2 regions of the Pseudomonas sp. HP_14 genome follow, and region 2 is predicted to be linked to the other one. Evidence: predicted binding sites of a transcription regulator. Region 2 holds the regulator's gene; the other holds the start of a gene.
What was found. The regulator sigma-54, encoded in region 2, starts transcription at its own class of promoters, with help from an activator protein. The targets are predictions, from matches to a motif close to ANTGGCATNNANNTTGCTNT.

Region 1: the regulator sigma-54 is predicted to act here: its motif matches at 3,446-3,465, upstream of flgB (flagellar basal body rod protein FlgB).

The regions. Positions count from the first base shown of each region.
Region 1 is NZ_JBTOQI010000033.1:88,105-104,405, reverse strand. Features, by position in the region: gene flgA (flagellar basal body P-ring formation chaperone FlgA) at 1-96, opposite strand, end outside; gene ACYASS_RS18140 (chemotaxis protein CheV) at 176-1,108, shown strand; gene cheR (protein-glutamate O-methyltransferase CheR) at 1,153-1,980, shown strand; gene ACYASS_RS18130 (class I SAM-dependent methyltransferase) at 2,104-3,018, opposite strand; gene flgB (flagellar basal body rod protein FlgB) at 3,510-3,917, shown strand; gene flgC (flagellar basal body rod protein FlgC) at 3,921-4,361, shown strand; gene ACYASS_RS18115 (flagellar hook assembly protein FlgD) at 4,376-5,056, shown strand; gene flgE (flagellar hook protein FlgE) at 5,085-6,440, shown strand; gene ACYASS_RS18105 (flagellar hook-basal body complex protein) at 6,643-8,391, shown strand; gene ACYASS_RS18100 (hypothetical protein) at 8,392-8,583, opposite strand; gene ACYASS_RS18095 (flagellar basal body rod protein FlgF) at 8,892-9,629, shown strand; gene flgG (flagellar basal-body rod protein FlgG) at 9,677-10,465, shown strand; gene flgH (flagellar basal body L-ring protein FlgH) at 10,589-11,272, shown strand; gene ACYASS_RS18080 (flagellar basal body P-ring protein FlgI) at 11,286-12,395, shown strand; gene flgJ (flagellar assembly peptidoglycan hydrolase FlgJ) at 12,407-13,621, shown strand; gene flgK (flagellar hook-associated protein FlgK) at 13,632-15,701, shown strand; gene ACYASS_RS18065 (flagellar hook-associated protein 3) at 15,715-16,301, shown strand, end outside.
Region 2 is NZ_JBTOQI010000011.1:229,992-246,292, reverse strand. Features, by position in the region: gene algW (Do family serine endopeptidase AlgW) at 1-1,090, shown strand, start outside; gene hisC (histidinol-phosphate transaminase) at 1,226-2,278, opposite strand; gene hisD (histidinol dehydrogenase) at 2,281-3,609, opposite strand; gene hisG (ATP phosphoribosyltransferase) at 3,735-4,370, opposite strand; gene murA (UDP-N-acetylglucosamine 1-carboxyvinyltransferase) at 4,546-5,811, opposite strand; gene ACYASS_RS10645 (BolA family protein) at 5,834-6,073, opposite strand; gene ACYASS_RS10640 (STAS domain-containing protein) at 6,187-6,492, opposite strand; gene ACYASS_RS10635 (MlaC/ttg2D family ABC transporter substrate-binding protein) at 6,489-7,142, opposite strand; gene mlaD (outer membrane lipid asymmetry maintenance protein MlaD) at 7,154-7,621, opposite strand; gene mlaE (lipid asymmetry maintenance ABC transporter permease subunit MlaE) at 7,621-8,418, opposite strand; gene ACYASS_RS10620 (ATP-binding cassette domain-containing protein) at 8,418-9,227, opposite strand; gene ACYASS_RS10615 (KpsF/GutQ family sugar-phosphate isomerase) at 9,516-10,490, shown strand; gene ACYASS_RS10610 (KdsC family phosphatase) at 10,504-11,028, shown strand; gene lptC (LPS export ABC transporter periplasmic protein LptC) at 11,038-11,610, shown strand; gene lptA (lipopolysaccharide transport periplasmic protein LptA) at 11,597-12,142, shown strand; gene lptB (LPS export ABC transporter ATP-binding protein) at 12,143-12,868, shown strand; gene ACYASS_RS10590 (RNA polymerase factor sigma-54) at 13,055-14,548, shown strand; gene hpf (ribosome hibernation-promoting factor, HPF/YfiA family) at 14,679-14,987, shown strand; gene ptsN (PTS IIA-like nitrogen regulatory protein PtsN) at 15,000-15,464, shown strand; gene rapZ (RNase adapter RapZ) at 15,467-16,301, shown strand, end outside.

The sequences.
Region 1 (16,301 bases), on a different contig from region 2:
ATTCGCCAGGGTTGCCAGGCACAGCAAAGCCAACGAACAAAGCAGGCTGCGGTTCTTGAAAATCGTGTGTCGGGAAATTGTCGTTTTTGCATTCATGACGTATAAAAAGCAAGGCCCGTGCCGCTTACCTGATCAGGTGCTGTGGCGATGGTTACTTTGATAGGGGAGTCGCAGCATGGCCGGTGTAATGGATTCAGTTAACCAGCGTACGCAGCTGGTTGGGCAGAATCGCCTTGAGCTGTTGTTGTTCCGTCTCAACGGCAAACAGCTTTACGGGATCAACGTCTTCAAGGTGAAGGAGGTGCTGCAATGCCCCAAACTCACCGTGATGCCTAAATCCAGTCGAATCGTGCGGGGCGTGGCGAATATTCGTGGCGGGACGATTCCTATTCTCGACCTGGCCATGGCAACCGGTTTGCCAGGGCAGATGTCGATTGATAACGCGTTCGTGATCATCACCGAGTACAACACCAAGGTTCAGGGTTTTCTGGTGGACTCGGTTGAGCGCATCGTGAACATGAACTGGGAAGAGATCCATCCGCCACCCAAGGGCACCGGCCGCGATCACTATCTGACGGCTGTGACGCGGGTCGATAACCAGTTGGTCGAAATCATCGACGTCGAGAAAATCCTCGCCGAAGTTGCGCCAATGTCGGAATCCGTTTCCGTCGGCGTGATTGATGAAGAAACGCACCATAAGGCCATTTCCTTGCGGGTGCTGACCGTGGATGACTCCTCTGTGGCACGCAAACAGGTGAGTCGCTGTCTGCAGACCGTTGGGGTGGAAGTGGTTGCGCTCAACGATGGTCGTCAGGCTTTGGAGTATCTGAAGCAGATGGTTGCTGAAGGCAAAAAGCCTGAAGAAGAATTTTTGATGATGATTTCCGACATTGAAATGCCGGAAATGGACGGCTACACGCTTACCTCCGAGATTCGTAATGATCCCCGGATGCAAAAATTGCACATCGTTTTGCACACTTCCCTGTCGGGTGTGTTCAATCAGGCTATGGTGAAGAAGGTCGGTGCGGATGACTTCCTCGCCAAATTCCGGCCTGATGACCTGGCAGCGCGGGTTGTTGACAGAATCAAGACAGCGGACATCAGCTAGGGGCGTCGCCCCTGGTGGTTTTACATGATTTGAGAGGCGGCATTTTGGCTACGGGTAATTTGGATTTCGAGCAGTTCCGGGTATTTTTGGAAAAAGCCTGTGGCATCCTTTTGGGTGAAAACAAGCAATACCTGGTTTCCAGTCGCCTCAACAAGTTGATGGAACAAAACGGCATCAAGACGCTTGGTGAGTTGATTCAGCGGATTCAGTCCCAGCCACGCAGCGGTTTGCGTGAGCAGGTGGTGGATGCGATGACGACCAACGAAACCTTGTGGTTTCGCGACACCTATCCGTTCGAGGTGATGAAGAACAAGGTGCTGCCCGAGGCAATCAAGGCGGCTCCCGGTCAGCGTCTGCGCATCTGGTCGGCCGCCTGCTCTTCGGGGCAGGAACCGTACTCGCTGTCGATGACTATCGATGAGTTCGAGCGCAGCAATCCTGGTCAGCTTAAATCCGGGGCGCAAATTGTTGCCACTGATCTGTCGGGCTTGATGCTGACCAACTGCAAGTCTGGCGAATACGACAGCCTGGCAATCGGTCGTGGTTTGTCTCCTGACCGGTTGCAGCGTTATTTCGACGTCAAGGGGCCTGGGAAGTGGGGCGTAAAGGCCCCGATCAAGAGTCGGGTCGAGTTCCGCGCCTTTAACCTGCTGGACAGCTACGCAAGTCTGGGCAAATTCGACATCGTCTTTTGCCGCAACGTGCTGATCTACTTTTCGGCCGAGGTGAAGAAAGACATCCTGCTGCGTATTCACGGCACGCTCAAGCCGGGTGGCTATCTGTTCCTCGGTGCTTCCGAGGCGTTGAACGGTTTACCGGACCATTATCAGATGGTGCAGTGCAGCCCGGGGATTATTTACCAGGCTAAATAAGTATCTGTGCATTGAAAAAGAGACCCTGGGGTCTCTTTTTTTTTCCGCACGGGAGCTATGGCTGGTTGCATGCAGGCTCGCTGCAATAGTTTTTCGTCGCGCGAAGTCGTTTGGTTGCGCGCATCAGCTCGTTTTAAGCCTGCAGGCGACCTGGAACAGGCAGGCCTCTTTGCCTTCTGCTGTTATATGCAATTTATACAGGTCAATGACATCGAGTCCCGTGTGTTCAATCAGGCGCCTAAGCGATGTCTCGGAGTAAAAGTTTATATGTTCGTGCCAATGCTTCTTTTTTAAATGTGGGTCGATTTCGTGCTCACGAATAACGGCTTCCATGGGGACCTCAAGATAGAGGACGCTGTCCGCCTGCATGATTTTTTTTATATCCAATAACAAGTCCGACGGGTAGGGGACGTGTTCCAGAACGTTGCTGCAAATGATGAGGTTGTATTGATTGCGGAAGGCTTCTTCCTTGTTGACTCTTCTGGCCCCGTCGATGACGGATTTGTTGCTGATGTCGTAGACGTCGAATACCTTGGCCTGGGTCTTGAAAGGCGTATTCTTGCCGGTGTCGCCGCCCCAGTCCAGAAGGCGAACAGGCGTTTCGACGTGAGGCTTCAAAAAGCTTTCGATCTCGTCGATATATCCAATTCCCGCATTCAGGTTGGTATTTCTAAGGGTGTAGCCTGGCTCGTATTGCTCCCGAAGATTGTTGTATTCCTCTCCGCGATAGTCATGGTAGAGACTGTTTAGCTCGCTGTCGGAAAAGCGAATGTCCAGAAATAAAAATCCACACTCCGAGCAGAGTAGAGAGTTGCAGATCGAATAGGCATGACCGTTCTTTATCGTTGAAAGCCCCCAGCTGTCATCGATCGTTACTGGTGCCCAGCCAAAAATACGATGGGATAGAAACGGCATGAGGATAGCAGGGGAGCGTTTCAGGTTTTCGCTAGCGCAGCAGACGCATTGGCTGGAAATACGGTCCCTTTTTAAGTGTGAAAGCGCGCCGGCGGTTTGCAGTTTCTGAACGGGGACTTCCATACATTTCGTTTCCTTTCTGTCTGAGTCTTGCCGGGGATAGTACGTCAGGCGTATGCAGGTGTGAAGTTTGCTGCGGGGGGGAAGGTGGTGCCAATGTTCAAGGGCTCGAACCGAGTGTTCGATATTCAACACCAGGCGGCCTGTCTGGCTTTTTGTAACCCCGTGCTGTCGGGGTATCAGTCGTGCCCGTTTGAGTAGTTTGACTTGCTGCAATCCAGAGCCCTGCTTTTGTCAATCTCAATCTCAATCTCAATCTCAATGTCGGTGGGCGATCTGTCGGCAGAAAATCGGCGCGTTGCGCGGCAATGGCAACTTTACGGCGTTCACCTTGCCGCTTATGGCACTCGCAGCGGAAATGCCTTGCCGCTTTTCTGGCATTGTCTCTGCCTGCCACCTCGCCAACCCCTTGAAACAGGGCGTTTCTCAGATTGGCACGCTGATTGCTATGTCTCTATCAAGAAAATCTGGTCAACCGGTAAAGGTTTCCCGAAATGAGCATCAGCTTCGATAAAGCGCTAGGCATTCACGAAAAGGCACTGAGCTTCCGCGCGCAGCGTGCCGAAGTGCTTGCCAACAACATCACCAACGCCGATACGCCTAACTACAAGGCTCGCGATCTGGACTTCTCGTCCGTGCTGGCCGCAGAAAGCGACAAGGCAAAAAATGGCAAGTTTGGCCTGAACATGACCAATAGCCGTCATATCGAAGCTGAAGGCCTGGGCAATACAGACGGTACCTTGATGTACCGCACGCCGTCTGCGCCTTCACTGGATCAGAACACCGTCGATGCTCAGGTTGAAGGCGCCAACTACGCGGAGAACTCCGTGGGTTTCCAGGCCAGCTTCACCCTGCTCAACAGTAAATTCAAAGGGCTGGTTGCAGCCCTTCGCGGAGAGTAATTCATGTCTCTAGCCAACGTCTTCAATATTGCCGGTAGCGGCATGAGTGCTCAGACCACTCGTTTGAATACCACCGCCAGTAACATTGCCAACGCCGAGACCGTGTCTTCGAGCATGGATCAGACCTATCGCGCCCGTCACCCGGTGTTCGCGACGGTTTTCCAGCAAAGCCAGCAAGGCGGCGGTTCGCTGTTTCAGGAGCAGGGCGAAGCCGGGCAGGGCGTACAGGTCAACGGCATCATCGAAGATGCTTCCAACCTTGAAGCACGCTACGAGCCCAATCACCCGTCTGCTGATGGCAATGGCTACGTGTACTACCCGAACGTGAACGTCGTTGAAGAAATGGCCGATATGATTTCTGCCAGCCGCTCGTTCCAGACCAACGCGGAAATCATGAATACCGCCAAATCAATGATGCAGAAGGTCCTGACCCTCGGTCAGTGATAAGGGGCGAATAAATGGCCGTTGAAAACGATGTATCAACGAATTTTATAAATGCGTTGCAAAACCCTGCCGCGTCTTCTTCTTCGAAGAATGACGCGCTGGGCAAAGATGCTTTCTTGCAGTTGCTGGTTACTCAGATGAAGAACCAGAACCCGCTGGAGCCGCAGGACAACGGTGAGTTCGTTGCTCAGCTGGCGCAATTCAGCAGCCTGGAAAGCATGCAGAACCTGACGTCGACAGTAGACAGCATTGCTGGCCTCTATCAATCGTCGCAAGCGCTGCAGGCCTCTTCGCTGGTCGGGCGCTCGGTCATCGTCAATGCCGGTTCTACCACCGTCGATACCACTAAAGGCATGACCGGTTCGGTTGTTGTGCCGTCGGCAAGTTCGGTGACAACTGTGAAGATTTATGACCCACAGTTGAACCTGGTCAAGACCATTGATATGGGCACCCAGTCTGCCGGTAACGCAAGTTTCACCTGGGACGGCACCAATGATGCCGGTGAAAAAGTGGCTGCAGGCAACTACAGCTTCGTGGCTAACGGTTCTCTGGAAGGCAAGTCGACTTCGTTGGCGACTTATCTACCTGCAACGGTCAATAGCGTAACGACCGGGGTTAACGGTGCAGAAATGGTACTCAATCTGGCCGGCGGCCAAAGTATCGGTCTGTCCCAAGTAAAAACTATCGGAATTTAGAGCCGACTCGACGGCGAAGGAGTGTTACATGTCATTCAATACCGGTCTTAGTGGGCTCTATGCGGCGAACAAAAGTCTCGACGTGGCGGGCAACAACATTGCCAACGTTGCGACCACGGGTTTCAAAGCTTCCCGTGTGGAGTTTGCCGATCAGTACGCGCAATCCATCCGCGGTACTTCCGGCAACACCAACGTCGGCAGCGGCGTAAGAACAGCAGCGGTGTCCCAGCAGTTTACCCAAGGCACCCTGACCACCGGTACCGCCAACAGCCTTGACCTGGCGATCAACGGTAACGGCTTCTTCATGATCAGCAACAATGGCGAAAGTCTGTATACCCGTGCCGGTGCATTCCACACCGACAAAGAAGGCTATATCGTCAACAGCTCGGGCATGAACCTGCAGGGCTATAACGTTGATGCTGATGGCAACGTGGTAACCGGCATTGTGCAGAACCTGCGTGTCGATTCGTCGAACCTGGCGCCAAACCCGACTAACAACGTAACGATCACGTCGAACCTGAACTCCACCGCTGTTGCTCCTACGGTTTCTCCGTTCGACCAGTCGAATGTCAAAACGTACAACAGCACGTTCAGTACTCCGATCTACGACTCTCAGGGTAATCAGCACTCTCTGGATCAGTATTTCGTGAAAACCGGTACTAACACTTGGGACATGTATACCCTGATTGACGGTCGTTCTATTGATAGTCCGGCGACGACGTCTCCTGACGTGGTGACGCCGAGCGTCAACACTCTGACCTTCGACTCATCCGGTAAGCTGGTCAGTACGACAGTCAAGTCGCCGGTTCCAGTTCCTCCAGCACTGGCCAACGTTGCTGTGAATGCTGACGGCACGATGCAGATCAATAACTGGAACCCAGCGCTCAACTCAGGTACGGCCACAGTGCCTAACTGGGTGGATAACGGTGCTGATCCTGCGGTAGGCGGCGTCCAGTTGGATATGTTGGCAACCACACAAACTGCTTCGGTTTCCGGTGCTATCGCCAAGAGCCAGAACGGCTACGCGACTGGCCAGATCAGCTCCATGAACGTCGACGCTACCGGTAATATGTTCGCCACCTACACCAACGGTCAGTCGAAGGTAATCGGTCAGGTGTCGCTGACCAACTTCGCCAACGTCCAGGGGTTGTCTCCTGCGGGCGGCACCAACTGGCGTGAAACGTTCGCCTCGGGCGTGCCGGTTACGGGCGCTCCTCAGTCGGGCACCCTGGGTGACATCACCGGGCAGGCGCTGGAAGACTCCAACGTCGACCTGACCATGGAGCTGGTGAACCTGATCAAGGCGCAGAGCAACTATCAGGCTAACGCCAAGACGATCTCCACCCAGAGCACTATCATGCAGACCACTATTCAGATGGCTTGATGAAAGTCGCTGTATAAGCTGCTCCAGAAAGCCCCTTTTCGAAGGGGCTTTTTTATGGGCGTTTGAATAATAAAACTCGGTCCTACAGTAAGTAATAAATTCCGGATACGTCACGCAATGACCTTGGAAATTTCCCACGCACGATGATGTGAGAATAAAACTTCCTCAATAAAAAACCGATCACGGTAAAAAGGGAGTTTTCATGTCGTTCAATGTTTCTATTGGTGGAATAAAAGCAGCAAATAAAAGACTCGAAGTGACGGGTAATAATATCGCCAACGTTGGCACAGCCGGATTCAAATCGTCACGGGCGCAGTTTTCCGCCTTGTATTCATCCTCGTATCTTGGGAGTGGGCAGAACTCGGTGGGTGATGGCGTGCGCCTGGCTTCCGTCAGACAGAACTTCAATCAGGGCGAGAGCATGACCACTTCAGGGAGCCCGCTTGATATGCGGATCCAGGGCAACGGCTTTTTTGTGGTCAGTGATCGTGGCTCTCTTGCTTACACCCGGGCCGGCGCCTTCCTCAAGGATGCGCAGGATTATGTCGTCGATGATGAAGGAGGGCGTCTGCAGGGGTATGCCGCCAATGACAGCGGCGAAATCATGACAGGGGTGCGTGCTGACCTGAAAATTGACACGTCGAATATCGCACCCAAAGCGACTACGCGGATTGCTGGAAATATCAACCTGGACGCTTCACTGGCCTCGATGGCGCAGGTGCCGGTATTTGACCCGGGAAATCCCGCTACTTATACGCGCATGACCAGCCGGACGATCATGGATGAAGGCGCCGATCCGTTGCCGCCTGCTGAGCATGAGCTCAAGCAATACTTCGTCAAAACTGAAGATAATCAGTGGTCGATGTACGTCTTGATTGATGGGCGTAACCCTTTGGATCCGGCCAGTGTCAGCCCGCAACAGGTGACGCTGGAAAAGGCTGCGGACGGCACGGTGCGCTTCTCGGGCAATAACCAGCACATCAGGAAAATATCCGATACCGAGTTTTCGTTACAGGGCTGGCGACCCGCAGAGCAGGTCGGCGCGGCCTGGGTAGTCAATGGTTTTGCCAATGGCGGGGCGGTGTCGTTGCCCCTGAGTGATGGTCCGGCGAGTGCGCTCAATGTTGGCGACGCAGTGATGCAAAGGCCGGTGCCGGTGTTCAAGGCAACTGACGTGAAAACCTATAGCCGGGTGTTCGCCAGTGCGATCTTCGACAGTCAGGGAAAGCAGCACGAGCTGAAGCAGTACTTTGTCAAAGACGGGGCGAACAGTTGGCAGATGCATGTGCTGGTCAATGACCACAACCCTTTGAACCCGGAATCAAAAGAGCCATTGACGGCCAATGCGGTATTTAACGCTGATGGTTCGCTGAGGTCATTGACGGGCTCGCCGGGCTTGATGAATGGCGGCGCCAATAGCTTGCAGCTTGAGGGGTGGGTACCGGCGATGGCTCGCGATCCCGGGACGAGTCGCGAGCGCTGGATCTCCAATGGTGCGGCAGCTGCCGATGGCGGCATTGCAATCGATTTGACCACGCTGCGTCAGCACAATGCGCCGAGCAGTCGTTCGTCACAGCAGGTTGATGGTCACTCGGCTGGGCAGTTGAACGCGTTGATCATTGGTCGCGACGGGATTCTGCGAGGCGGATTCAGTAACGGCCTGACCCGCAATATTGGTCAGGTGATGCTGGCCAATTTCGCCAATCTGCAAGGTTTGCAGCCTCAAAGTGATACGCGCTGGACCGAAACCATTGCTTCGGGCCCGGCAGATTACGACGCGCCGGGCGCGGGTGGTCTGGGAGGGATTATCGGTGGGGCGCTGGAAGGGTCAAATGTCACCCTGGCTGACGAGTTGATCGCGTTGATTCAGGCGCAAACAGCCTATCAGGCCAACTCGAAAGCGATTTCCACCGAAGTGACGTTGATGCAGACGTTGATTCAGTCGACTTGATCAGATCGAGCAATCTGACTTTATAAAGGAGCCGTTAAGTCGTTTCCAGCCCTTGCCGGGGCTGGTCTGCGCGCAGACGACACGGTCTGCGCCTTGCCATTTGTAATAGCTGGCGTTTTTGGCCTGGCTGGCGGGTGTGATCATCGTCAGGGTTATGGCGATGATCAGGGCGTAACCTGCATGAGTGTTCATGTCAGTGTTCGGGCGCTCTATGGGGTGCGTTGAGGCAGAGCCTATCACTGAGCGAGTTTGATTCAGAGTCATTTTCTGGCGCAGATTTAATCTTTGCGTAGTTTTTTTGGCGGCTCAAACCGCTTCACTCTCGAAATGTGGCAATCCTCCGCCACATTCCGGCCATGGACTTCAGTCAGCGCCGCTGGCGTGTCCGTTTTTGCTGAACAATCAGTGCTTTGTATCGCGTCTGACAAGTTGGTCCGGATATTGCTATCTCCCTGTTAGAACAGCTACAGGCGGCAAGCGTCTGTCAGAGGAGGATGACTGTGGACAAGTTGCTTTACGTTGCGATGAGCGGTGCATCTGAAAACGCCGTTGCGCAAAAGGCTCATGCCAACAACCTGGCAAACGTATCGACCAATGGCTTCATGCGTGACTTGGAGCAGGCGCGTTCGATGCCGGTATTTGGCGAGGTTCAGCCTTCGCGTGCCTATGCCATGAGCGAACGTCCCGGTACTGACTTCAGTGGCGGCGCATTGATCGAAACCGGTCGCGAACTGGATATCGCGGTCAAGGGGGATGGCTGGATTGCCGTTCAGACCCCTGACGGTGGTGAGGCTTATACCCGTAGCGCAGGCATGAATATTGATGCCGTGGGTGTGCTTCGTGCTGGCAACGGTTTGCCGGTCATGGGCAACGGCGGTCCTATTGCCGTGCCGCCTCAGCAGCAAATTGAAATCGGCGCCGACGGCACCATCAGCGTTCGTTCGTTGGGTGAAAGCGCTCAGGTGATGGCCCAGGTAGACCGCATCAAGCTGGTCAGACCTGACGTGTCCACCATGGAAAAAGGTCCTGATGGCTTGATCCACCTCAAGAGCGGTGCCGCTGCTCCGGCAGATGCCAACGTTCAGGTCGAGTCGGGTTTCCTGCAGGCCAGCAACGTTAATGCCGTGGAAGAAATGACCGCCGTGCTTGCGCTGTCCCGCCAGTTTGAATTGCACGTCAAGATGATGAAAACCGCCGAGACCAATGACGAGTCCGCGACTCGCATCTTGCAAGGCTAACGATTGATAGCTTGCGTCGATGATCCGACGCTCGAGGAGATTCAAGAATGCTTCCAGCACTGTATGTAGCCAAAACCGGTCTTGCCGCTCAGGACATGAACCTGACGACCATTTCCAACAACCTGGCAAACGTGTCGACCACTGGCTTTAAAAGTGATCGTGCTGAATTCCAGGACCTGCTTTATCAGATCAAGCGCCAGCCGGGTGCTCAGTCGACCCAGGACAGCGAATTGCCGTCGGGTCTGCAACTGGGTACCGGTGTGCGCATTGTCGGCACGCAGAAAAACTTCACTGCCGGTAGCCTGGAAACCACCGAGAACCCGCTCGACATCGCGGTCAACGGTCGTGGTTTCCTGCAGATCATGCAGCCGGACGGCACTATCGCTTACACCCGTGACGGTACTTTCCACCTGGACGGCAACGGCCAGATCGTGACCGCCAACGGTTACGCGCTGGAGCCTGCAATCGTGGTTCCGCAAAACGCCCAGACCTTCACGGTCGGTCAGGACGGCACTGTGTCGATCACCCTGGCGGGTGCTGCTGCAACGCCGCAGATCATCGGCAACATCCAGACTGCTGACTTCATCAACCCGGCCGGTTTGCAGGCTCAGGGCGGCAACCTCTTCCTGGAAACTGCCTCCAGCGGTGCACCACAAGTCGGTACGCCTGGTTTGAACGGTCTGGGTACTACGTTGCAGAACACCCTGGAAGCTTCCAACGTCAGCACCGTTGAAGAGCTGGTGAACATGATCACCACTCAGCGCGCTTACGAGATGAACTCCAAGGTCATCTCCACCGCTGACCAGATGCTGCAGAACCTGACGCAGAATCTGTAACACCTTGATGTACCTGTTTGACCTGTTGCTGTACCCGCTCAATTCGACGAGGCGTCTGCCTGACGCCTGCTACACCGCGAGGTTTTAAGTGTCATGAAACGGCTATCTGTTCTGCGGTTTTCAATGTTGGTGGTGCCATTCTGTGGAGTTGCTCTGCTGGCAGGCTGCGTTGCGCCCAATGCCAAACCTAATGACCCTTATTACGCGCCGGTGATGCCGCGTACACCGCTGCCCGCTGCGGCGAACAACGGTTCGATTTATCAGGCAGGTTTTGAGCAGAACATGTACGGCGATCGCAAGGCTTTCCGCGTGGGCGACATCATCACCATTACCCTGTCGGAGCGTATGGCGGCGAGCAAGGCAGCCAGTTCGGCCATCACCAAAGACAGCACCGCCAATATCGGTCTGACCTCGCTGTTTGGTTCCAGCCTGGTCACCAACAACCCGATTGGTCGTAACGATTTGAGCCTGAGTGCAGGCTACAACGGTGCGCGTTCTACTGAAGGCGATGGCAAGGCTGCGCAGAGCAACAGCTTGACCGGTTCGGTCACGGTCACTGTTGCCGACGTGATGCCTAACGGCATTCTCGCCGTGCGTGGCGAGAAGTGGATGACCCTGAACACCGGTGATGAACTGGTGCGTATTGCGGGTCTGGTTCGCGCTGATGACATCGCCACCGATAACACCGTTTCGTCCACTCGCGTGGCCGATGCGCGCATTACGTATTCAGGTACTGGTGCATTTGCCGATTCGAGCCAGCCAGGCTGGTTTGACCGGTTCTTCCTCAGCCCGTTGTTCCCTTTCTGATAGCGGGATAAACATGATCAATCTCAAGCAACTGCTCGCGGCCGCACTGTTGTTGTCCGCCGCGTTCGGCGCTCAAGCCGAGCGTCTGAAGGACATCGCCAGTATTTCCGGCGTACGGGCCAACCAGTTGATCGGTTATGGTCTGGTAGTCGGTCTCAATGGTACGGGTGACCAGACCACGCAGACCCCGTTCACCTTGCAGACCTTCAACAACATGCTGGCTCAGTTCGGCATCAAGGTGCCAGCCGGTTCTGGCACCGTGCAGTTGAAGAACGTTGCAGCGGTAGCGGTGTACGCAGACTTGCCTGCGTTCGCCAAGCCGGGGCAGACCGTCGACATCACTGTGTCGTCGATTGGTAACTCGAAAAGTTTGCGCGGCGGTGCGTTGTTGATGACCCCCATGAAAGGTGTCGACGGCAACGTCTATGCGATTGCTCAGGGCAACCTGGTGGTGGGCGGTTTTGATGCTGAAGGCCGAGACGGTTCGAAGATCACCGTCAACGTTCCGTCGTCCGGTCGTATTCCTGGCGGCGCCTCGGTAGAGCGCGCTGTACCAAGCGGTTTCAACCAGGGTAATACGCTGACGCTGAACCTGAACCGTTCGGACTTCACCACCGCCAAGCGCGTGGTGGACAAGATCAATGATCTGCTCGGCCCGGGTGTTGCCCAGGCGCTGGATGGCGGTTCGGTGCGTGTGACTGCGCCGCTGGATCCGGGGCAGCGTGTCGACTATCTGTCGGTGCTGGAAAACCTCGAAATCGATCCGGGTCAGACCTCTGCCAAAGTCATCATCAATTCGCGTACCGGTACCATCGTGATTGGTCAGAACGTCAAGGTTTCGCCTGCGGCTGTTACGCACGGCAGCCTGACAGTGACCATTACCGAAGACCCGATTGTCAGCCAGCCAGGACCGCTGTCCGGTGGTCAGACGGCTGTGGTGCCGCGCTCCAAGCTGAATGCGCAGCAAGAGCTGCACCCGATGTTCAAGTTCGGCCCTGGTACTACCCTGGACGAGATCGTCCGTGCGGTTAACCAGGTGGGCGCTGCGCCCGGCGACTTGATGGCAATCCTTGAAGCCTTGAAGCAGGCCGGCGCGTTGCAAGCCGACCTGATCGTGATCTGAGGACGTTGTCGATGGATATGCCCAAGGGCCCGATTTCTTCAGCGGTCGATTCAGGTGCCTACACCGACCTCAATCGCCTGAACTCGTTGAAAACCGGTGATGTGAACAGCGACGCCAACCTGAAAAAGGTTGCGCAAGAATTCGAGTCGCTGTTTGTCAGTCAGATGCTCAAGGCAATGCGCTCCGCCAACGAAGTGCTGGCCAAGGACAACCCAATGAATACTGCCGCAACCCGGCAGTATCAGGACATGTACGACCAGCAGCTCTCGGTGACGTTATCCGGTCGTGGTAACGGTATCGGGCTGCAGGATGTGCTGATGCGTCAGCTGTCCAAGACTCGCAACATGCACACGGCAGCAACCGCTGATGCGGCAAAAGGCGATGCTTCGACTGCTGCAAACGGTCTGGCTGCCAGCGTTCAGCAGCGGCCGTTGTGGGCAACCCGTTCGGCGGCGAGTGACAAGTCCGCCGTTGTCGCCGAAGGGCGCAACGATATGGCTGCGCTCAATTCCCGGCGTCTGGCGTTGCCGAGCAAGCTTACTGATCGATTGCTGGCGGGCATCGTGCCGGCTGGCGCTACCGAGTTGTCGCCTGTTGCCCGCACTAATGTGGCGAGCAAAAGCAGTGGCAATGGCGACTGGACAATGGACCCGAATCTGGCTCCTGCGACACCGCAGTACGTGCGCAGCATGGCTCAGCCGCCATTGGCTCCGGCCAAGCGCGCGTTCGGTAACTCTGATGAGTTCATGGCGACGATGTTGCCACTGGCCAAGGACGCTGCTGCGCGCATTGGCGTGGATCCGGCGATATTGGTGGCGCAGGCTGCGCTGGAAACCGGCTGGGGTAAATCGATCATGCGTCAGCAGGACGGTAGCAGTAGCCACAACCTGTTTGGCATCAAGGCCACGGGTAGCTGGAACGGTGCGCAAGCCCGGGCAATTACCAGTGAGTTCCGTGACGGCAAGATGGTCAAGGAGACGGCGGACTTCCGTTCCTACGACTCCTTCGCAGACAGCTTCCATGACCTGGTAAGCCTGTTGCAGAACAACAATCGCTATAAAGAAGTGGTTAATTCTGCCGATAACCCGGAACAGTTTGTAAAAGAGTTGCAGAAGGCTGGATACGCTACGGATCCAGACTATGCCAGCAAGATTTCGCAGATTGCGAAACAGATGAAGAGTTACCAGAACTACGCCGCCGCTACGGGCTCTTCCACGACTTTATAAGGTTTTAATCATGTCGCTGCTTTCAATTGGGTTGTCCGGGATTAACGCGAGCAGTGCCGCGATCAATACCATCGGTAACAACACGGCTAACGTGGATACCGCGGGTTATTCGCGTCAGCAGGTGATGACCACTGCATCGGCACAGCGCAATATCGGTATCGGTGTTGGCTTCATTGGCACAGGCACAACCCTGTCCGATGTGCGCCGCATCTACAACAGCTACCTTGACGCCCAATTGCAGTCGAGTACCTCTCTCAGTGCCGACGCGGTTGCCTATTCCGGACAGGCCAGCAAGACCGACACCTTGCTGTCTGACAGCACGACCGGCGTGGCGGCGCAACTGTCGAAGTTCTTCACTGACCTGGCGGCCATTGGGACTAACCCTACGCAGTCTGCCGAGCGCTCGGCATTCCTGACCCAGGCCAATGCATTGTCTGCCCGATTCAATTCGGTGGCAGCGCAGTTGTCCTCGCAAAACGAGAACGTCAACGCACAGCTGGATACCTACACAAAGCAAGTCAACGAACTGACAACGACGATTGCCAGCCTGAACAAGCAGATCTCTCAGGCCTCTGCCGGCAATACATCGCCGAACAGCTTGCTCGACTCGCGTGGCGAAGCGGTTCGTCAGCTCAATGAGCTGGTGGGCGTGAAGGTTATCGAAACCAACGGCAATTTCGACGTTTATACCGGTACCGGTCAGTCGCTGGTCAGCGGCGGCACCTCGTACCAGATGAATGCAGTGCCAAGTAAAGACGATGCGCTGCAGTACAACCTGCAGATCACCTACGGGCACAATTCCACAGACGTGACGTCGGCTTTGACCGGCGGCTCCATCGGTGGGCTGTTGCGTTATCGTTCGGAAGTGTTGACCCCCGCTACCAATGAGCTTGGGCGAGTGGCAATCGTGCTGGCCGACAAGATCAACAGTCAGCTCAGACAGGGTATCGACAGCAAAGGCAACATGGGCACGCCGCTGTTCAACAGCATCAACAGTGATGCGCTGATCAGTCAGCGTAGCATTGGCGCCATGACCAACAGCGCTGGCTCCGGCAACCTGGACGTGACCATCACGAGCTCCAGTGCGCTGACCGCCGACAATTACGAAGTCACTATTGGTTCAGATGGCGACAGTTACACCCTGCGCCGCTTGCCTAATGGCGAGACGGTAGGCACCGGCGCGCTGAGTGATGATCCGCCGAAGGAGTTTGAAGGCTTCAAGATGAGCCTTCATGATCCGCTGACCGCCACTGTCGCCGCGGGCGATACGTTCAAGATATCGCCGACCGGTAACGGGGCTTCCGGCATCGCCGTAGCCTTGACCGATCCTAAGGACATCGCTGCAGCTGCGCCGCTGACGGCCACGGCGGGCGCTGGCAACACCGGCACCGGCGGCTTCACGCAGCCGACGATTACCAGTGCGCCGGACATCTACAACCCGACAAAACTGGCTGATTGGCAGGGCGCGGTCAAAGACTCGACGCCAATGCGTCTGGTCATGGGCGCCGCCACCGGTGGCGTACAGACTTACTCGTTGCTGAATGCTTCGGGCAGTCCGGTGCTGGATCAGAGCGGTAATGCCATCACCGGCACCATCGTCCAGGGCCAGACCAACACTATTAAGCTCAATGTGGGCTACACGGACAACAGCACCACGCCGACCTCGCAAACCGCGTTGACGGTCGAGATGAGCATCTCCGGTACACCTCAACCCAACGATACTTTCACCATCGGCATGACCGGCGCTGGCTCTGCGGATAACCGTAACGCTATTGCCAGTGTTGCCTTGCAAACTGCCAAAACTGTGGGTGTTAACAACGGTGGGGTAGGCACAAGCCTGTCAGGCGCTTATGGCGATCTGGTTTCCACTGTCGGCACCCGTGCCAGTCAGGGCAAGAGCGACGTGACGGCTACCGCTGCCGTGTTGACCCAGGCCAAATCTGCACGTGATTCAGTGTCGGGCGTATCGCTGGATGAAGAAGCGGCCAACCTGATCAAGTATCAGCAGTACTACACCGCGTCTTCGCAGATTATCAAGGCGGCGCAATCCATTTTCAGCACGCTGCTCAACAGTCTTTAAGGAGTCGTAAATCATGCGTATTTCCACTACTCAGTTTTACGAGGTTTCGACCCAGAACTATCAGCGTAGCTACGCCAACGTGGTCAAGACTGGTGAGGAAGTCTCCAGCGGGATCAAGCTGAACACGGCGAGTGACGACCCTGTCGGCGCTGCACGCGTACTGCAACTGGCTCAGCAGAACTCGATGCTGACGCAGTACAAGTCGAACATCAGTGTGATCAACAACAATATTGCCAACAGCGAGACGGCGCTGGACAGCATTATTTCCTCGATGCAGGCCGCCCGCGAGTTGATCGTCAAAGCGGGTAACGGCTCGTACACCGATGCGGATCGGGTCTCCACCGCCGGTGAGCTCAAGCAACTGCAGAGTCAGATTCTGGGTTTGATGAACACCCAGGACTCCAACGGCCAGTACATCTTTTCCGGCAGCAAGTCTTCCATGCCGCCGTATACGCTCAACTCCGACGGCACCTACAGCTACGTCGGCGATCAGACCACGATGGATCTGGCTGTGGGCGACGGCCTCAAATTACCGAGCAACGTTACCGGTTTCGAAGCCTTCGAGAAGTCTTTCGGCGCTGTGCGTACCTCATCGACGCT
Region 2 (16,301 bases):
GTTCCCGGAGATGGTCGGCCTGCCCAGTCTCGACGTTAACCTGCAACAAGCGCCACAAACCAGCTACGTCCAGCAAGGCCCGGTCTCGTATGCCGACGCGGTGGGCATGGCGGCTCCGGCAGTGGTCAATCTCTACACAACGAAGATGGTTAATAAAGCGGCCAACCCAATGTTCGAGGACCCGCAATTCCGGCGTTTCTTTGGCGATAACATGCCCAAACAGAAACGCATGGAGTCAAGCCTCGGTTCTGGCGTCCTGATGAGCCCTGAGGGCTACATCCTTACGAACAACCACGTTACAACCGGGGCGGATCAAATCGTCGTAGCGCTCAAGGATGGTCGGGAAACCATCGCCCGGGTCATTGGCAATGACCCCGAAACCGATCTGGCAGTTCTGAAGATCGATCTCAAGAATATCCCGTCGATCACTATTGGCCGCTCCGACAGCATCCGCATCGGCGACGTCGCACTCGCCATCGGTAACCCCTTCGGCGTCGGCCAGACCGTCACAATGGGCATCATCAGCGCCACCGGCCGCAACCAGTTGGGCCTGAACACTTATGAAGACTTTATTCAGACTGACGCAGCAATCAACCCGGGCAACTCGGGCGGTGCGCTGGTTGACGCAAATGGCAACCTGACCGGTATCAATACAGCAATTTTCTCCAAGTCCGGCGGTTCTCAGGGGATCGGCTTTGCGATTCCGACCAAGCTGGCGATGGAAGTGATGAAATCAATCATCGAGCATGGCCAGGTGATTCGTGGCTGGCTGGGCATCGAGGTGCAGCCACTGACTCAGGAACTGGCTGAGTCATTTGGCCTGAAGGACCGCCCGGGTATCGTCGTGGCGGGCATCTTCCGTGACGGTCCGGCACAGAAAGCCGGATTGCAGCTGGGAGACGTGATTTTGAGCATCAACGGCGAACCCGCCGGTGATGGTCGCCGCTCGATGAATCAGGTAGCGCGCACCAAGCCCAGCGACAAGATCGCCATTCAGGTCATGCGCAACGGGAAGGAAGTAAAACTCAACGCCGAGGTCGGCCTGCGTCCGCCACCTCCGCCGTCGGCTACGCCGGTTGAGGAGCAGTGATCACTGAGTGCGTAGATACCTGTGGGAGCGAGGCTTGCCCGCGATAAGAGCACTGAGGTTTATCTGATAAACCGTGGCGGCCTTATCGCGGGCAAGCCTCGCTCCTACAGGTGTGACGATGGTGAGACCGGATTTTTACAACCCCGCCAAACCATCCAGCAGTGCTTGATTCTGCTCCGGCGTGCCAATGCTGATCCGCAGGAACTGGGCAATGCGCTTCTGCTTGAAGTGCCTAACAATGACACCCTGCTCGCGCAGCTTCGCCGCGATACCGGCAGCGTCGTGTTGTGGGTGACGGGCAAAAATAAAGTTGGCCGCCGATGGCAGCACTTCAAACCCGAGCGTTTGCAGCTCGCTGGTCAATGCATCACGACTGGCGATAACCGCATTGCGGGTGAACTCAAAGTGCTCACGATCTTCGAAGGCAGCAGCAGCCCCAACAATGGCCAGACGATCCAGCGGATAAGAGTTGAAGCTGTTCTTGACCCGCTCCAGCGCCTCGATCAAATCCGGATGCCCCACCGCCAGGCCGACTCGCAAACCTGCCAGTGAGCGCGACTTTGACAATGTCTGGGTCACCAGCAGGTTCGGATAACGATCCACCAGAGAGATCGCCGTCTCGCCACCAAAATCGATGTACGCCTCGTCAACGACAACCACAGAATCGGGACTCGCCTTGAGCATCTGCTCAACAGCGTCCAGCCCCACTACGCAACCTGTTGGCGCGTTCGGGTTAGGAAAGATGATCCCGCCATTAGGCTTGGCGTAATCCTCAACCCGGATCTGAAACTGCTCATCCAGCGCGATAGCGTCGTACTCGATGCCATACAAACCGCAGTAGACCGGATAGAAGCTGTAGCTGATGTCCGGAAACAACAACGGTTTGCCGTGCAGGAAAAAAGCGTTGAATGCATGTGCGAGCACTTCATCCGAACCGTTACCCAGAAATACCTGGCCGGGTTGCACGTCGTAATAGCTTGCGACTGCCTGCTTCAGCACGTCGCTGTTCGGGTCAGGATAAAGACGCAGATCGTCGGTCAGCTCGGCACGCATCGCGGCCAAAGCTTTAGGCGAAGGGCCGTAAGGGTTTTCGTTGGTGTTGAGCTTGACCAGTTTGGTCAGCTTGGGCTGCTCACCCGGCACGTAGGGCACCAGACCGTTGACGAAAGGACTCCAGAATTTACTCATGCTCAGTTCCCCTGCCCTTCGTTATCGATGATGCGGTACTCGGCGCTGCGTGCGTGCGCAGTCAATGATTCGCCACGAGCCAGTACCGATGCGGTCTTGCCAAGTTCGGATGCACCTTGCTGCGAGCAATAGATGATCGACGAACGCTTCTGAAAATCGTAAACACCCAGCGGCGATGAAAAGCGCGCGGTGCCGGAGGTCGGCAATACGTGGTTGGGACCCGCGCAATAGTCGCCCAACGCCTCAGACGTATGACGACCCATGAAGATCGCGCCCGCATGTCGAATCTGCGGCAACCAGGCTTCCGGGTCTGCCACCGACAATTCAAGGTGTTCCGGCGCAATACGGTTGGCGACCTCAATGGCCTGCTGCATATCAGCAACCTTGATCAGCGCACCACGGCCATTGATCGACTTGTCGATGATCTCTGCACGCTCCATGGTCGGCATCAATTTGGCGATGCTCGCGGCCACCTGATCCAGAAAGTCTGCGTCCGGGCTCACCAGAATCGCCTGAGCGTCTTCATCGTGCTCAGCCTGGGAAAACAGATCCATCGCAATCCAGTCCGGATCGGTTTTGCCGTCACACACCACCAGAATCTCGGAAGGGCCGGCAATCATGTCGATACCAACCTGACCGAAAACGTGGCGCTTGGCGGTGGCTACATAAATGTTGCCCGGCCCGACGACCTTGTCGACACGCGGCACGCTTTCAGTACCGTAAGCCAGCGCAGCAACGGCTTGGGCGCCACCAATGGTGAACACGCGGTCAACTCCGGCAATACAGGCCGCGGCCAGCACCAGCTCATTGATTTCCCCACGCGGAGTTGGCACCACCATGACCACCTCGCCCACTCCCGCAACTTTGGCCGGAATAGCGTTCATCAATACCGATGACGGGTAAGACGCCTTGCCACCCGGCACATAGAGACCAGCGCGATCCAGCGGCGTGACCTTCTGGCCGAGTACCGTGCCGTCGGCCTCGGTGTAGGTCCAGGAGTCCTGTTTCTGTTTTTCGTGGTACATGCGCACACGATCTGCGGCTTTTTCCAACGCTGTGCGCTGGGCTGGAGTGATGCGGGTCAGCGCCAGTTCAAGACGCTCGCGAGGCAGAATCAGGTCAGCCATGGAAGCGACCTGCAGGCCGTCGAAGCGCTCGGTGAACTCTACCAGCGCGGCATCGCCACGCTCACGCACAGCCTTGATGATGTCGAGGACACGCTCGTTGACCGAATCGTCAGACACACTTTCCCAGCTCAGCAGATGATCCAGATGATGCGCGAAATCCGGGTCAGCAGCATTGAGTCGGCGAATTGCAGTCGGTGCGGTCATAGCGAGAGCCTCATAGGAATGGCAAAAACTCAGGCGCCCTAAACTAGCAGTCGTTCCGCTTGGGCACCTGAGAATTCTGGCTATGAGGCGGATAGACGGGCGCAACTTAACGTTGCGCGGGTAAGTCAGCCGCGGTGTCGTGACTCCACTGCATTGCGCAGGGTATCGATAAGCGACTGGATGCGGGCGTGCTGCATTTTCATGGAAGCCTTGTTGACCACCAGACGAGAACTGATCGTAGCGATCAACTCTTGAGGCTCCAGACCGTTAGCACGCAGGGTGTTGCCGGTGTCCACGACGTCGATGATCTTGTCTGCCAGGCCAATCAGCGGTGCCAGCTCCATGGAGCCATACAGCTTGATGATGTCAACCTGACGACCTTGCTCGGCATAGTAACGTTTAGCGACGTTGACGAACTTGGTTGCAACGCGCAGACGGCCTTTCGGCTCGGCAGCCCCAATAGCGCCAGCAGTCATCAGACGGCACTTGGCAATTTGCAGATCCAGTGGCTCATACAGGCCCTGGCCGGTGTATTCCATCAGCACATCTTTACCGGCAACGCCCAGATCAGCAGCACCATGTTCAACATAAGTCGGCACATCGGTGGCACGCACGATCAGCAAGCGCACATCGGCCTGGGTCGTGGGAATGATCAGCTTGCGGCTCTTGTCCGGATTCTCGGTTGGCACAATGCCCGCTTCGGCGAGAAGCGGCAGAGTGTCGTCGAGGATGCGGCCCTTGGACAATGCGATGGTCAACATGGGAAACGTCAGTCCTTATCAGGAAACTTCTGCCCGTGCGCAATCGGCGCCGAACAAAACCTGATGCCGGTTCAACACGGGCACCAGGTGAAACGAATCAGAATTCACACGCCGTGAAGCGCGCAATACCTGACGCCCGAACCACAATTGGCTCGGGCGGCAGGTCGTTCAACTACTAGCCCGGAACGCGGCGAATCTTCGCGCCCAGCATCTGCAGTTTCTCTTCAATGCACTCGTAGCCACGATCTATATGGTAGATGCGGTCGATGAGCGTGTCGCCCTGAGCAACCAGAGCGGAGATAACCAGGCTGGCCGATGCACGCAGGTCGGTGGCCATGACTGGCGCGCCTTTGAGGATCTGGGTACCGGTGACGATGGCGGTATTGCCCTCGACCTGAATCTGCGCGCCCATGCGATGCATCTCGTAGACGTGCATGAAACGGTTTTCGAAGATGGTCTCGATCACTGCACCAGTGCCTTCGGCGATGGCATTGAGCGAGATGAACTGCGCCTGCATGTCAGTAGGGAATGCCGGGTAAGGAGCGGTACGCACGTTAACAGCCTTCGGACGCTTGCCGTGCATGTTCAGCTCGATCCAGTCAACACCGCTGGTGACTTCAGCACCCGCTTCCTGCAGCTTGAGCAGCACCGCCTCCAGGATGGTCGGATCGGTATCCTTGACCTTCACGCGGCCGCCAGTAGCAGCAGCAGCCACCAGATAGGTGCCTGTCTCGATACGGTCCGGCATGACCTTGTAGGTCGCCGAGTCCAGGCGCTTCACGCCATCGATAGTGATGGTGTCGGTACCGGCGCCGTGAATCTTCGCACCCATCGCAATCAGGAAGTTAGCCAGGTCGACAACTTCAGGTTCACGAGCGGCGTTTTGCAGGACGCTACGGCCGTTAGCCAGGCTCGCGGCCATCATGATGTTTTCGGTACCGGTCACACTGACGGTATCGAAGAAGAAATTTGCACCGCGCAGGCCGCCTTCAGGGGCCTTGGCCTTGATGTAACCACCTTCGACATCAATGATTGCACCCATGGCTTCCAGGCCACGAATGTGCAGGTCCACTGGACGCGAACCGATCGCACAACCGCCAGGCAACGCAACTTCAGCTTCGCCGAAACGAGCAACCATAGGACCAAGCACGAGGATCGAGGCGCGCATGGTCTTCACCAGCTCATACGGAGCAATCAACGTCTTGATCGTACGCGGATCAATTTCAACGCTGAGCTTTTCGTCGATGACAGGCTCGATGCCCATGCGACCGAACAGCTCGATCATGGTGGTGATGTCGTGCAGGTGCGGCAGATTCTGTACGGTTACCGGGCCATCAGCCAGCAGCGTAGCGGCAAGAATCGGCAGGGCAGAGTTTTTCGCCCCGGAAATGCGGATTTCGCCATCAAGACGAACGCCGCCAGTAATAATCAATTTATCCATTAGAGTCTCGACGCCAAGTGGCTCAGGTGCGCTCGGCCCACGCAGCGCGGCTGAAAAATTTCATGGTGACCGCGTGGATGCTGCCATCGGCAATCCAGGGGTTCAAATGCGTGTAGATCTGTTGCTGACGCTTGACCGGGCTCAGCGCGGCCAGCTCGTCATTGATCACGTTCAGCTGGAAGCTGCAGCCTTCGCCTTCAACTTCAACCTGGATCTCGGGCAACTTCCCTTCAAGGAAGCTCTTAACTTCTACGGCGTGCATGCTAAACCTCTATTGGCGACCTACGCGCGCGGGTCGGCCATCATACAAAAAAGCCCACTCAATGCGAACCCCGCAACGCAGGACCCGGACGAGGGGCTTTCATAAACGGGGGATCAATGATCGTGGAGCAGTTCAGTCAGCTCTGAGACCTGAGCAATCTTGCGCATGTCTTCCGGCATCGAGCGGATGCTGACATCCTTGCCAGCGTCTCGTGCATCGCGCATGAAAGCCAGCAACAAGGCCAGGCCTACACTGCTGGATTTTTCAACGCCTGCGCAGTCCAGCACAACGGTCGGCAACTCACTCGACTTGATCAACGCGGCGCCCTGCTTGCGCAAAGCCGGACCGGTCAAATAGTCGAGCGTGCCGATCAATTGCAACTCACCCGGCGCGACGAGCCGTACGACTGATTCTGTCATTGCGCGCCCGGACCCGCTGCTTCTGGCGCCTTCTCTTTAGCCTTGGCAACTTCACCTGCCCAGCTATTGATCGTCTCGTCCAGATTATTACCGTTACGCTGCATCGCATCAGCGAACTGATCACGGAACAGCTTGCCGATGTTGATGCCGTTAATGATCACGTTGCGTACTTTCCACTCGCCGCCAATCTTGACGAGCGTGTAGGACACCGGATAAACCGCGCCATTGTTACCCTTCACCTGCATTTCAACGCTGGTGCGGTCCGCGCCTTCAGCCTTTTCCGGGGAAACAGTGATGCCCTGATTGTTGTACTCCAGCAATGCGTTGCCATAGAACTGCATCAGGCTACGCTTGAAGTTTTCCTGAAAACGCTGCATCTGCTCAGGAGAAGCATTGCGTGAATACTTCACGGTCATGATGCTTTTGGAAATGCCGTCGGCATCTACCACCGGGCCAACGATGCGGTTCAAGGCATCATAAAAGGCGCCAGGATTACTTTTGTACTGTTCTTTGTTGGCTGCCAGATCGCTCAACAATTCCTTGGTGGTGCGATCCACCAGATCATGAGCGGACGGTGTGGCGGCAGCATTGCCCAGCATTGGTAACAGTGCCAGCAACACCAACAGACCACGGCGCACGATTGAGATCATCTAAAAGCTCCTCATTTAGCGTCTTTACTCACGGTATTGAGCAGGAATTTTCCGATAAGGTCTTCCAGCACAAGCGACGACTGCGTGTCATGGATAGTGCTGCCATCCTTCAGCAACCCGTCGTCGCCACCCACGCTGATACCCACATATTTTTCACCGAGCAAGCCTGCGGTCAGAATCGACGCAGTGGAATCGACAGGCAGGTTGTTAACCTTTTTCTGCACTTCCATCGTCACTCGACCTGTAAAGGTATCGCGATCCAGATCGATCGCAGTGACCTTGCCGATCGTCACGCCTGCCATGCTCACCTTGGCTCTGACAGTCAAACCGGCAATATTGTCGAAATTTGCATAAAGTTTATAAGTATCAGTGCTGGCACTGGAGCTCAGACCGCTGACGCGCAGGGCAAGCAGGAGCAAAGCCAGTATCCCGGCCAGCAGGAACAGGCCGACACCTGTTTCGATGGTGCGGTTTTGCATCAGAAATCTCCAAACATCAATGCGGTCAGAATAAAGTCCAGGCCCAACACGGCCAGGGAGGCATACACGACGGTCTTCGTCGTGGCACGGCTGATCCCTTCGGAAGTGGGCTCGCAGTCATAACCCTGAAACACGGCAATCCAGGTCACCACGAAGGCAAATACGACGCTCTTGATAACGCCGTTAATCACATCATCTACAAAAGAAACGCTGTTTTGCATGTTCGACCAGAACGAGCCTTCATAGACTCCCAGCCAGTCGATCGCTACCCAGGAACCTCCCCAGATACCCACTACGCTAAAAATCATCGCCAACAGAGGCAGTGAGATGAATCCGGCCCAAAGCCTCGGCGCAGCAATGTACTTGAGCGGGTCGACGCCAATCATTTCCAGGCTGGACAACTGCTCGGTGGACTTCATGTTGCCAATTTCAGCAGTTAATGCAGAGCCTGCACGACCGGCGAACAACAACGCAGTAACCACTGGCCCCAGCTCTCTCAGCAATGTCAGGGCAACCATTTGCCCAACCGCTTGCTCGGAACCGTATTTGGTGAGGATGCTGAAACCCTGCAGCGATAGCACCATGCCGATAAACATGCCCGACACGACGATGATCGCCAGCGACATGACACCCACCGAATAGAGCTGTCGGACGAGCAACTGAAAGCTGCCGCCAATCGAACTGCGCCCCAGCAAGGCATGAACCAGAAAAATCGCTGAACGTCCGAGAACTGCCAGGATATCTATTGCGGAACGCCCAAGCAGGCGTATCCGCTCCATTAATGACTTCTTGCGCATCAGCGCTTCCCCAAAAGATCTTCGCGATAATCCGGCGCAGGATAATGAAACGGCACCGGGCCGTCCGGATCGCCGGTCATGAATTGACGAATGCGTGGGTTATCCGAGCCCATCAGTTCCTCGGGCGTACCCTGCCCCAGCACCTGACCGTCGCCCACAACATAAAGGTAATCGGCGATACTCGCCGTTTCGTCCAGATCATGAGAAACCACGACACTGGTGATCCCGAGCGCGTCATTAAGCAGCTTGATCAGACGCACCAGAACCCCCATCGCAATCGGGTCCTGCCCCACGAAGGGTTCGTCGTACATGAGAATTTGCGGATCAAGAGCAATCGCGCGGGCAAGCGCCACACGACGTTTCATTCCGCCCGACAGTTCATCAGGCATCAACTCGATAGCACCGCGCAGCCCCACCGCCTGCAATTTAAGCAAGACAATGTCGCGAATCATTTCTTCCGGCAGCTCGGTGTGAACGCGCAATGGAAAGGCAACGTTCTCGAATACATCCAGATCAGTGAACAGCGCACCGCTCTGAAAAAGCACACCCATATGCTTGCGCGCATCGAACAGATCGCTGCGCGACAGGGCGGGCAGGTTCTGACCGTTGACCCATACTTCGCCCGCAGAAGGCCGTAACTGGGCGCCCATCAGACGCAGCAATGTGGTTTTGCCGCTGCCCGAAGGTCCCATGATGCCGGTGACTTTGCCACGGGGAATACGAATATCGACATTTTCGAAAATGCTGCGCGTACCGCGCTTGAAGGAAACGCCCTTCAGCTCGATCGCGTAGGCGTTATCGGCGCTCATCTAAACTCCTTGCGATGCAGCCTCACGTTCAGCTGCCGAGTCCCTGGCGGGAGACATGCTGTCCCGGTGGGCTGAACAGGCCGCGAACTATACCACCGCTATAAGGCGCCGCCCAAGAGAGAAGCCGATCAATCAATATCACCGCACACAATTTGCGACACTTCACGCAAAGGCAGCCCGCTTTTCGTCATCCGCAACGATTAAAAACAAACCTCGACGATCAGACGTGAGGGAATCGCGCATTACCGCTATAATCGCCGCCTTTTAACGAGCTGACCGATTTTCCACATGAACCAGACCAGCGACCTTATCCAATCAGCACAACGCACCATTCGCCTCGAAATCGAAGCGGTGGAAGGCTTGTTAGCGCATATCGATGCGGATTTCGTCCAGGCTTGTGAGATGATTCTGGCGAGTAAAGGGCGCGTTGTTGTGGTTGGCATGGGCAAGTCCGGCCATATCGGCAAGAAAATCGCTGCCACACTGGCAAGCACCGGCACCACGTCTTTTTTTGTGCACCCTGCCGAAGCCAGTCATGGCGATATGGGCATGATCACCTCCGACGACATCATTCTGGCCTTGTCGAACTCGGGCACTACCGCCGAAATAGTTACCTTGCTGCCCCTGATCAAACGCCTGGGCATCAAGATGATCAGCCTGACCGGCAACCCTGAGTCGACTCTGGCGGAAGCTGCAGACGTCAATCTCAACGCCCACGTAGAACATGAAGCCTGCCCGCTGAATCTGGCCCCGACCTCGTCCACGACCGCAGCGCTGGTCATGGGTGACGCATTGGCGGTCGCATTACTGGAAGCCCGCGGTTTCACAGCCGAAGACTTCGCGTTCTCGCACCCGGGTGGCGCACTGGGCAGACGCCTGCTGCTCAAGGTCGAGCACGTCATGCACAGTGGAGAACAGCTGCCGAAAGTGCAACGCGGTACCCTGCTTCGTGACGCACTGATGGAAATGACCCGCAAAGGCTTGGGTATGACCGCCATTCTCGAAGCTGACGGGCAACTGGCCGGGATCTTCACCGACGGCGATTTGCGCCGCACCCTGGATCGCCCTATCGACATTCGCCAGGCGATCATAGACGACGTAATGACAGTGCACGGCAAAACGGCCCGCCCTGAAATGCTCGCTGCTGAAGCGCTGAAAATCATGGAAGACCACAAAATCGGCTCACTCATCGTCGTCGACGAAAAAGATCATCCGGTGGGCGCTTTCAATCTGCAGGACCTGCTGCGTGCAGGCGTCATGTAATGGAGACGTACAAATGACCACCGACCTGCTGCAACGCGGCAAAAATATCAAACTGGCGATTTTCGACGTCGATGGCGTGCTGACCGACGGCCGCCTTTATTTCCTCGAAGACGGCAGCGAATTCAAGACTTTCAACACGCTGGACGGCCAAGGCATTAAAATGCTGATCGCCTCGGGCGTGACAACAGCCATAATCAGTGGCCGCAAGACCCCCGTAGTCGAACGCAGGGCCAAAAATCTGGGCATTGAACATCTTTATCAGGGCCGTGAAGACAAGCTCGTGGTACTCGACGAGCTGCTCGCGCAACTTGGCTTGAATTACGAACAGGTCGCTTATCTGGGTGATGATCTGCCAGACTTGCCAGTCATCCGGCGTGTCGGCCTGGGCATGGCAGTAGCCAACGCAGCTACTTTCGTGCGGCAACATGCCCATGGCATTACCCAGGCGCGAGGCGGCGAAGGCGCAGCCCGCGAGTTCTGTGAATTGATCATGAGCGCTCAGGGCAGCCTTGAAGCAGCCCACGCAGCCTACTTATAGAAGCCATTTATGCTTAGCAAAAGAATTCGAACGTTTCTGATCCTCGGTGTGTTGGCATTCCTGCTAGCGGCTGCAGGCTACTGGAACATCAGCCCGGAAAGCTTCATGGAGCAACCGGCTGCAGCGGTGGATGAAAGCGCCATCGACTTTTACGCGATCAATGCGCACAGCGTGCAGTATCTGCCCGACGGCAAACTGCAGTACGAGATGACCGCCGACAAGGTCGAGCACATCAAGGCTACCGATGTAACAATGCTGACCACGCCAGACCTGCAAATGTACCGTGGCACCCTTTACCCTTGGCATATACAGAGCAAAACAGGTGAAGTGTCCCCAGGTGGCGAGCAAGTGGAATTGATCGATTCGGTTCGCGTAGCACGAACCGACGACAAAAAACGTACGACCATTATCACTAGTAGTCGCATGACCGTATTCCCGCAGAAGCAATATGCGCAGACCGAGCAAGCCGTTAGAATCGACGGCGCAGGCGGTGTGACTACGGCCAAGGGAATGAAAGCGTATTTGAACGACGGCAGGATGGACCTGCTATCTAAAGTAAGAGGACAGTATGAGGCTCGTTAAAACCCTTCCTTTTTTGCTCGGCCTGGGTGCAGCACTGGGAAGCGCGAGCGCCTGGTCCCTGCCGACTGATCGCGATCAGCCGATCCACATCCAGTCCGATGACGCACAACTCGACGACAAGAAAGGCGTTGCCACCTACAAAGGCAACGTAATCATCACCCAGGGCTCGATGAAGATCACCGGCAACACCGTGACCATCACACGTAATGCCCAAGGTGAAGTCGACGTATTCACGTCTGTCGGCAACCTTGCCTACTACGAGCAGAAGCCGTCAGTGGACAAGCCTATCGTTCAAGCCTACGCGATCACTATCCAGTACTACGCTGCCCAGGATCGTATCGTGCTGATCGACAAGGCCAAGGTGATCAACGATGGCAACACGTCCGAAGGCGAAAAAATCGTTTACGACACCGTGAAGCAGATCGTCAGCGCAGGTCGCGCCAATGGCGGCAGCAAAGTGACTACGCCGCGTCCGCGTATCGATATGGTTATCCAGCCGAAAAAGAAACCCGACCAGCAGAAGGCCCAGTAAATGGCGACGCTGAAAGCCCAGCATCTGGCTAAAAGCTACAAGGGCCGTCAGGTCGTTCGTGATGTGAGCCTATCCATTGAGAGCGGCCAGATCGTAGGATTACTGGGGCCTAACGGTGCCGGCAAGACCACCTGCTTCTACATGATTGTCGGTCTGGTTCAGGCGGATCAGGGCCGCGTGCTCATTGACGACCTGGATGTCAGCCATCAACCAATGCACGGCCGTGCACGTGCGGGTATCGGCTATCTGCCTCAGGAAGCCTCGATCTTCCGCAAGCTGTCCGTGGCAGACAACATCATGGCGATTCTCGAAACCCGCCAGGAACTGGACCGCGACGGACGCCGCAAAGAGCTGGAAAGCCTGCTGCAGGAGTTCCACATCACCCATATTCGCGACAACCTGGGCATGAGCCTGTCCGGTGGTGAACGCCGTCGGGTAGAGATCGCCCGCGCACTCGCTACCTCACCGAAATTCATTCTGCTCGATGAACCTTTCGCAGGCGTAGACCCGATTTCGGTAGGCGACATCAAGCAGATCATTCATCACTTGAAAGCCAAGGGCATTGGCGTTCTGATCACCGATCACAACGTTCGTGAAACCCTGGATATCTGCGAAACCGCTTACATCGTCAATGACGGGCAATTGATCGCCGAGGGCGACTCGGAAACCATTCTGGCAAATCAGCTGGTGAAAGAGGTTTACCTCGGCCACGAGTTCCGCCTGTAAATAACCGCAGCGTCTGGCCTCTGAAGGCCAGCAACCTGGGGGGTTAGTTCTGACACTTTTAAAATGCCAGCACTCCCCCTAGGCAAACACTTCGGTTTCAGGCATATAATTTGCTTATGTAGGCGCCTCGGCGCTCGGTAGTGGATGGCGCATGTGCGCCGGCGAATAAGGTGTTAAGCCCCAGCCATGAAACCATCGCTAGTCTTGAGAATGGGCCAGCAGCTGACGATGACGCCGCAGCTGCAACAGGCCATCCGCTTACTCCAACTGTCTACGCTGGACCTCCAACAGGAGATTCAGGAGGCACTGGAGTCAAACCCCATGCTGGAACGCCAGGAAGAAGGCGACGACTTCGACAACGCCGATCCGTTGGCTGACAACATCGAACAGAAGCCGAACCCAGACGTTCAAGAGCCGACCTATCAGGAGTCCGCACCAACCGTAGACAATCTTGAAGAGGGTGACTGGAGCGAGCGCATTCCCAACGAACTGCCCGTCGACACCGCCTGGGAAGATGTCTATCAGACCAGCGCCAGCAGCCTGCCCAGCAATGACGACGATGAGTGGGACTTCACCACCCGCACATCGGCCGGTGAAAGCCTGCAAAGCCATCTGCTCTGGCAACTGAACCTTGCGCCAATGTCCGATACCGATCGCCTGATCGCTGTGACCCTGATCGACTGCATCAACAATCAAGGTTATCTGGACGAAACGCTCGAAGAAATTCTTGATGCCTTCGACCCCGAGCTCGATATCGAACTCGACGAAATCGAAGCCGTTCTACACCGTATTCAACAGTTTGAACCCGCAGGCATCGGCGCCCGCAACCTCAGCGAGTGCCTCTTGCTGCAACTGCGTCAGTTGCCTGCGAAAACCCGCTGGCTCAGCGAAGCCCAACGCCTGGTCAGTGATTTCATTGATCTGCTGGGCAGCCGCGATTATTCACAGCTGATGCGGCGCATGAAACTCAAGGAAGATGAGCTGCGCCAGGTCATCGAGCTGGTACAAAGCCTTAATCCGCGACCAGGCTCGCAGATCGAATCAACCGAAGCAGAGTACGTGGTCCCGGACGTCATCGTGCGCAAGGACAACGAGCGCTGGCTGGTCGAGCTGAATCAGGAGTCGGTTCCCCGGCTGCGTGTAAACCCGCAGTACGCCGGGTTTGTTCGCCGCGCCGACACCAGCGCCGACAACACCTTCATGCGCAACCAACTGCAGGAAGCCCGCTGGTTCATCAAAAGCCTGCAAAGTCGCAATGAAACCCTGATGAAGGTGGCGACACAAATCGTCGAGCACCAGCGCGGTTTCCTTGAGTATGGCGATGAGGCGATGAAGCCTCTTGTCCTGCATGACATCGCCGAAGCAGTAGGCATGCACGAATCGACTATTTCCCGGGTTACCACCCAGAAATTCATGCATACCCCACGTGGCATTTACGAGTTGAAATATTTCTTCTCAAGCCACGTAAGCACCTCGGAAGGCGGTGAGTGTTCGTCCACAGCCATTCGCGCGATCATCAAAAAACTGGTTGCAGCGGAAAATCAGAAAAAGCCGTTGAGTGACAGCAAGATCGCTGGTTTACTGGAGGCACAAGGCATTCAAGTAGCCCGTCGCACAGTTGCCAAATACCGCGAATCACTTGGCATAGCGCCTTCAAGCGAACGCAAGCGACTGATGTGACGAGAGGTACAGTAGTAACCGTACCACCGCTCCACGTTACGGTTTTTACGCAACCCGGTTGCTAGCCACAGCGTTCCAGTGGCAGGCAAAAGCCTGCCTCTTTATGCACTGGCAATAAGGAGAAAGCGGTATGCAAGTCAACATCAGTGGACATCAACTGGATGTGACCGACGCCCTACGCGACTACATCACCGAAAAACTCGGACGACTGGAGCGCCACTTCGACAAGATCACTAATGTGCAGGTCATCATGGAGGTCGAGAAGCTGAAACAGAAAATCGAAGCCACCCTGCACATCCCCGGCTCAAAGGTCGTCGCCAATGCGGAACATGATGATATGTACGCGGCAATCGACCTTTTGACCGACAAGCTGGATAGACAACTGCTCAAGCATAAGGAAAAGCAGCTCAGCCTCCTTCAGGGCGCAACGGCTCGCTGATACCCCCAAAACATGATCCGACTAGAAAATATCCTGACCCCCGGCCGTTCGCGTGCGAACGTGTCGGGCGGCAGTAAAAAACGTGTACTCGAACAAATTGCCAACCTGATCGGCGAGCAAGTGGCTGATCTCGATTCGCAAGTCGTGTTCGAGAGCCTTGTTGCCCGTGAAAAACTTGGTTCTACCGGCTTTGGTAATGGCATTGCCATTCCTCATTGTCGCTTGAAGGGGTGCAGTGCCCCCGTCAGCGCGTTGATACGGCTGGATGCCCCTATTGATTTCGACGCCATCGATGGTGCGCCAGTGGATCTGTTGTTTGTCCTGCTGGTACCTGAAGCCGCTACCGATGAACACCTTGAGCTGCTTCGCCAGATCGCCAGCATGCTGGACCGCACTGAAGTGCGCGACAAGCTGCGTAAGGCCCAGACTGGCGATGAGCTTTATAAAGTGGTGCTGGACGTACAGAACGGGCATTAATCATGCGTATGATCATCGTAAGCGGTCGCTCAGGCTCCGGCAAAAGCACGGCGCTGGACGTACTGGAAGACAACGGCTTTTATTGCGTTGACAACCTTCCGGCGGGACTGCTCCCGGAGCTGGCCGAACGTGCCCTGATCAATACTGAGCTGGCTGAACCGTTACTGGCCGTCTCCATCGATGCCCGTAACCTGCCCAGTCACCTGACCCGCTTCCCGCAGATGCTGGAAGAGGTGCGTTCACGCAATATCCAATGCGATGTTCTGTACCTGGACGCAGATGAGTCGACCCTCTTCAAGCGCTTCTCGGAAACCCGCCGCCGCCATCCGCTGAGTAACGCCAATCGTTCGCTGGCAGAAGCCATCCGCGACGAGACGACGCTGCTTGGGCCGATCATTGATCTTGCCGATCTGAAGATCAACACGACCCACCTGAATCTTTACCAGTTGCGCGATACGCTCAAGCTGCGACTGCTGAACAAGCCTGAGCCAGGTACTGCGTTCCTGATCGAGTCTTTCGGTTTCAAACGCGGTATGCCTGTGGATGCCGATCTGGTATTCGACGTACGTTGCCTGCCCAATCCTTACTGGAAACCGGAACTGCGAGAGCAATCGGGAAAAGATCAACCTGTTATCGACTATCTGGCCGCACAGCCTGATGTCGAAGAGATGTTTCAGGACATTTTCACTTATCTCAACAAGTGGCTGCCGCGCTTCGCTGCCAGCAACCGCTCGTATGTCACCATTGCCATTGGCTGCACCGGCGGGCACCATCGCTCGGTATACCTGACCGAGCGTTTGGGTCAGGTCCTGCAACAATCCCTCAAAAACGTTCAGG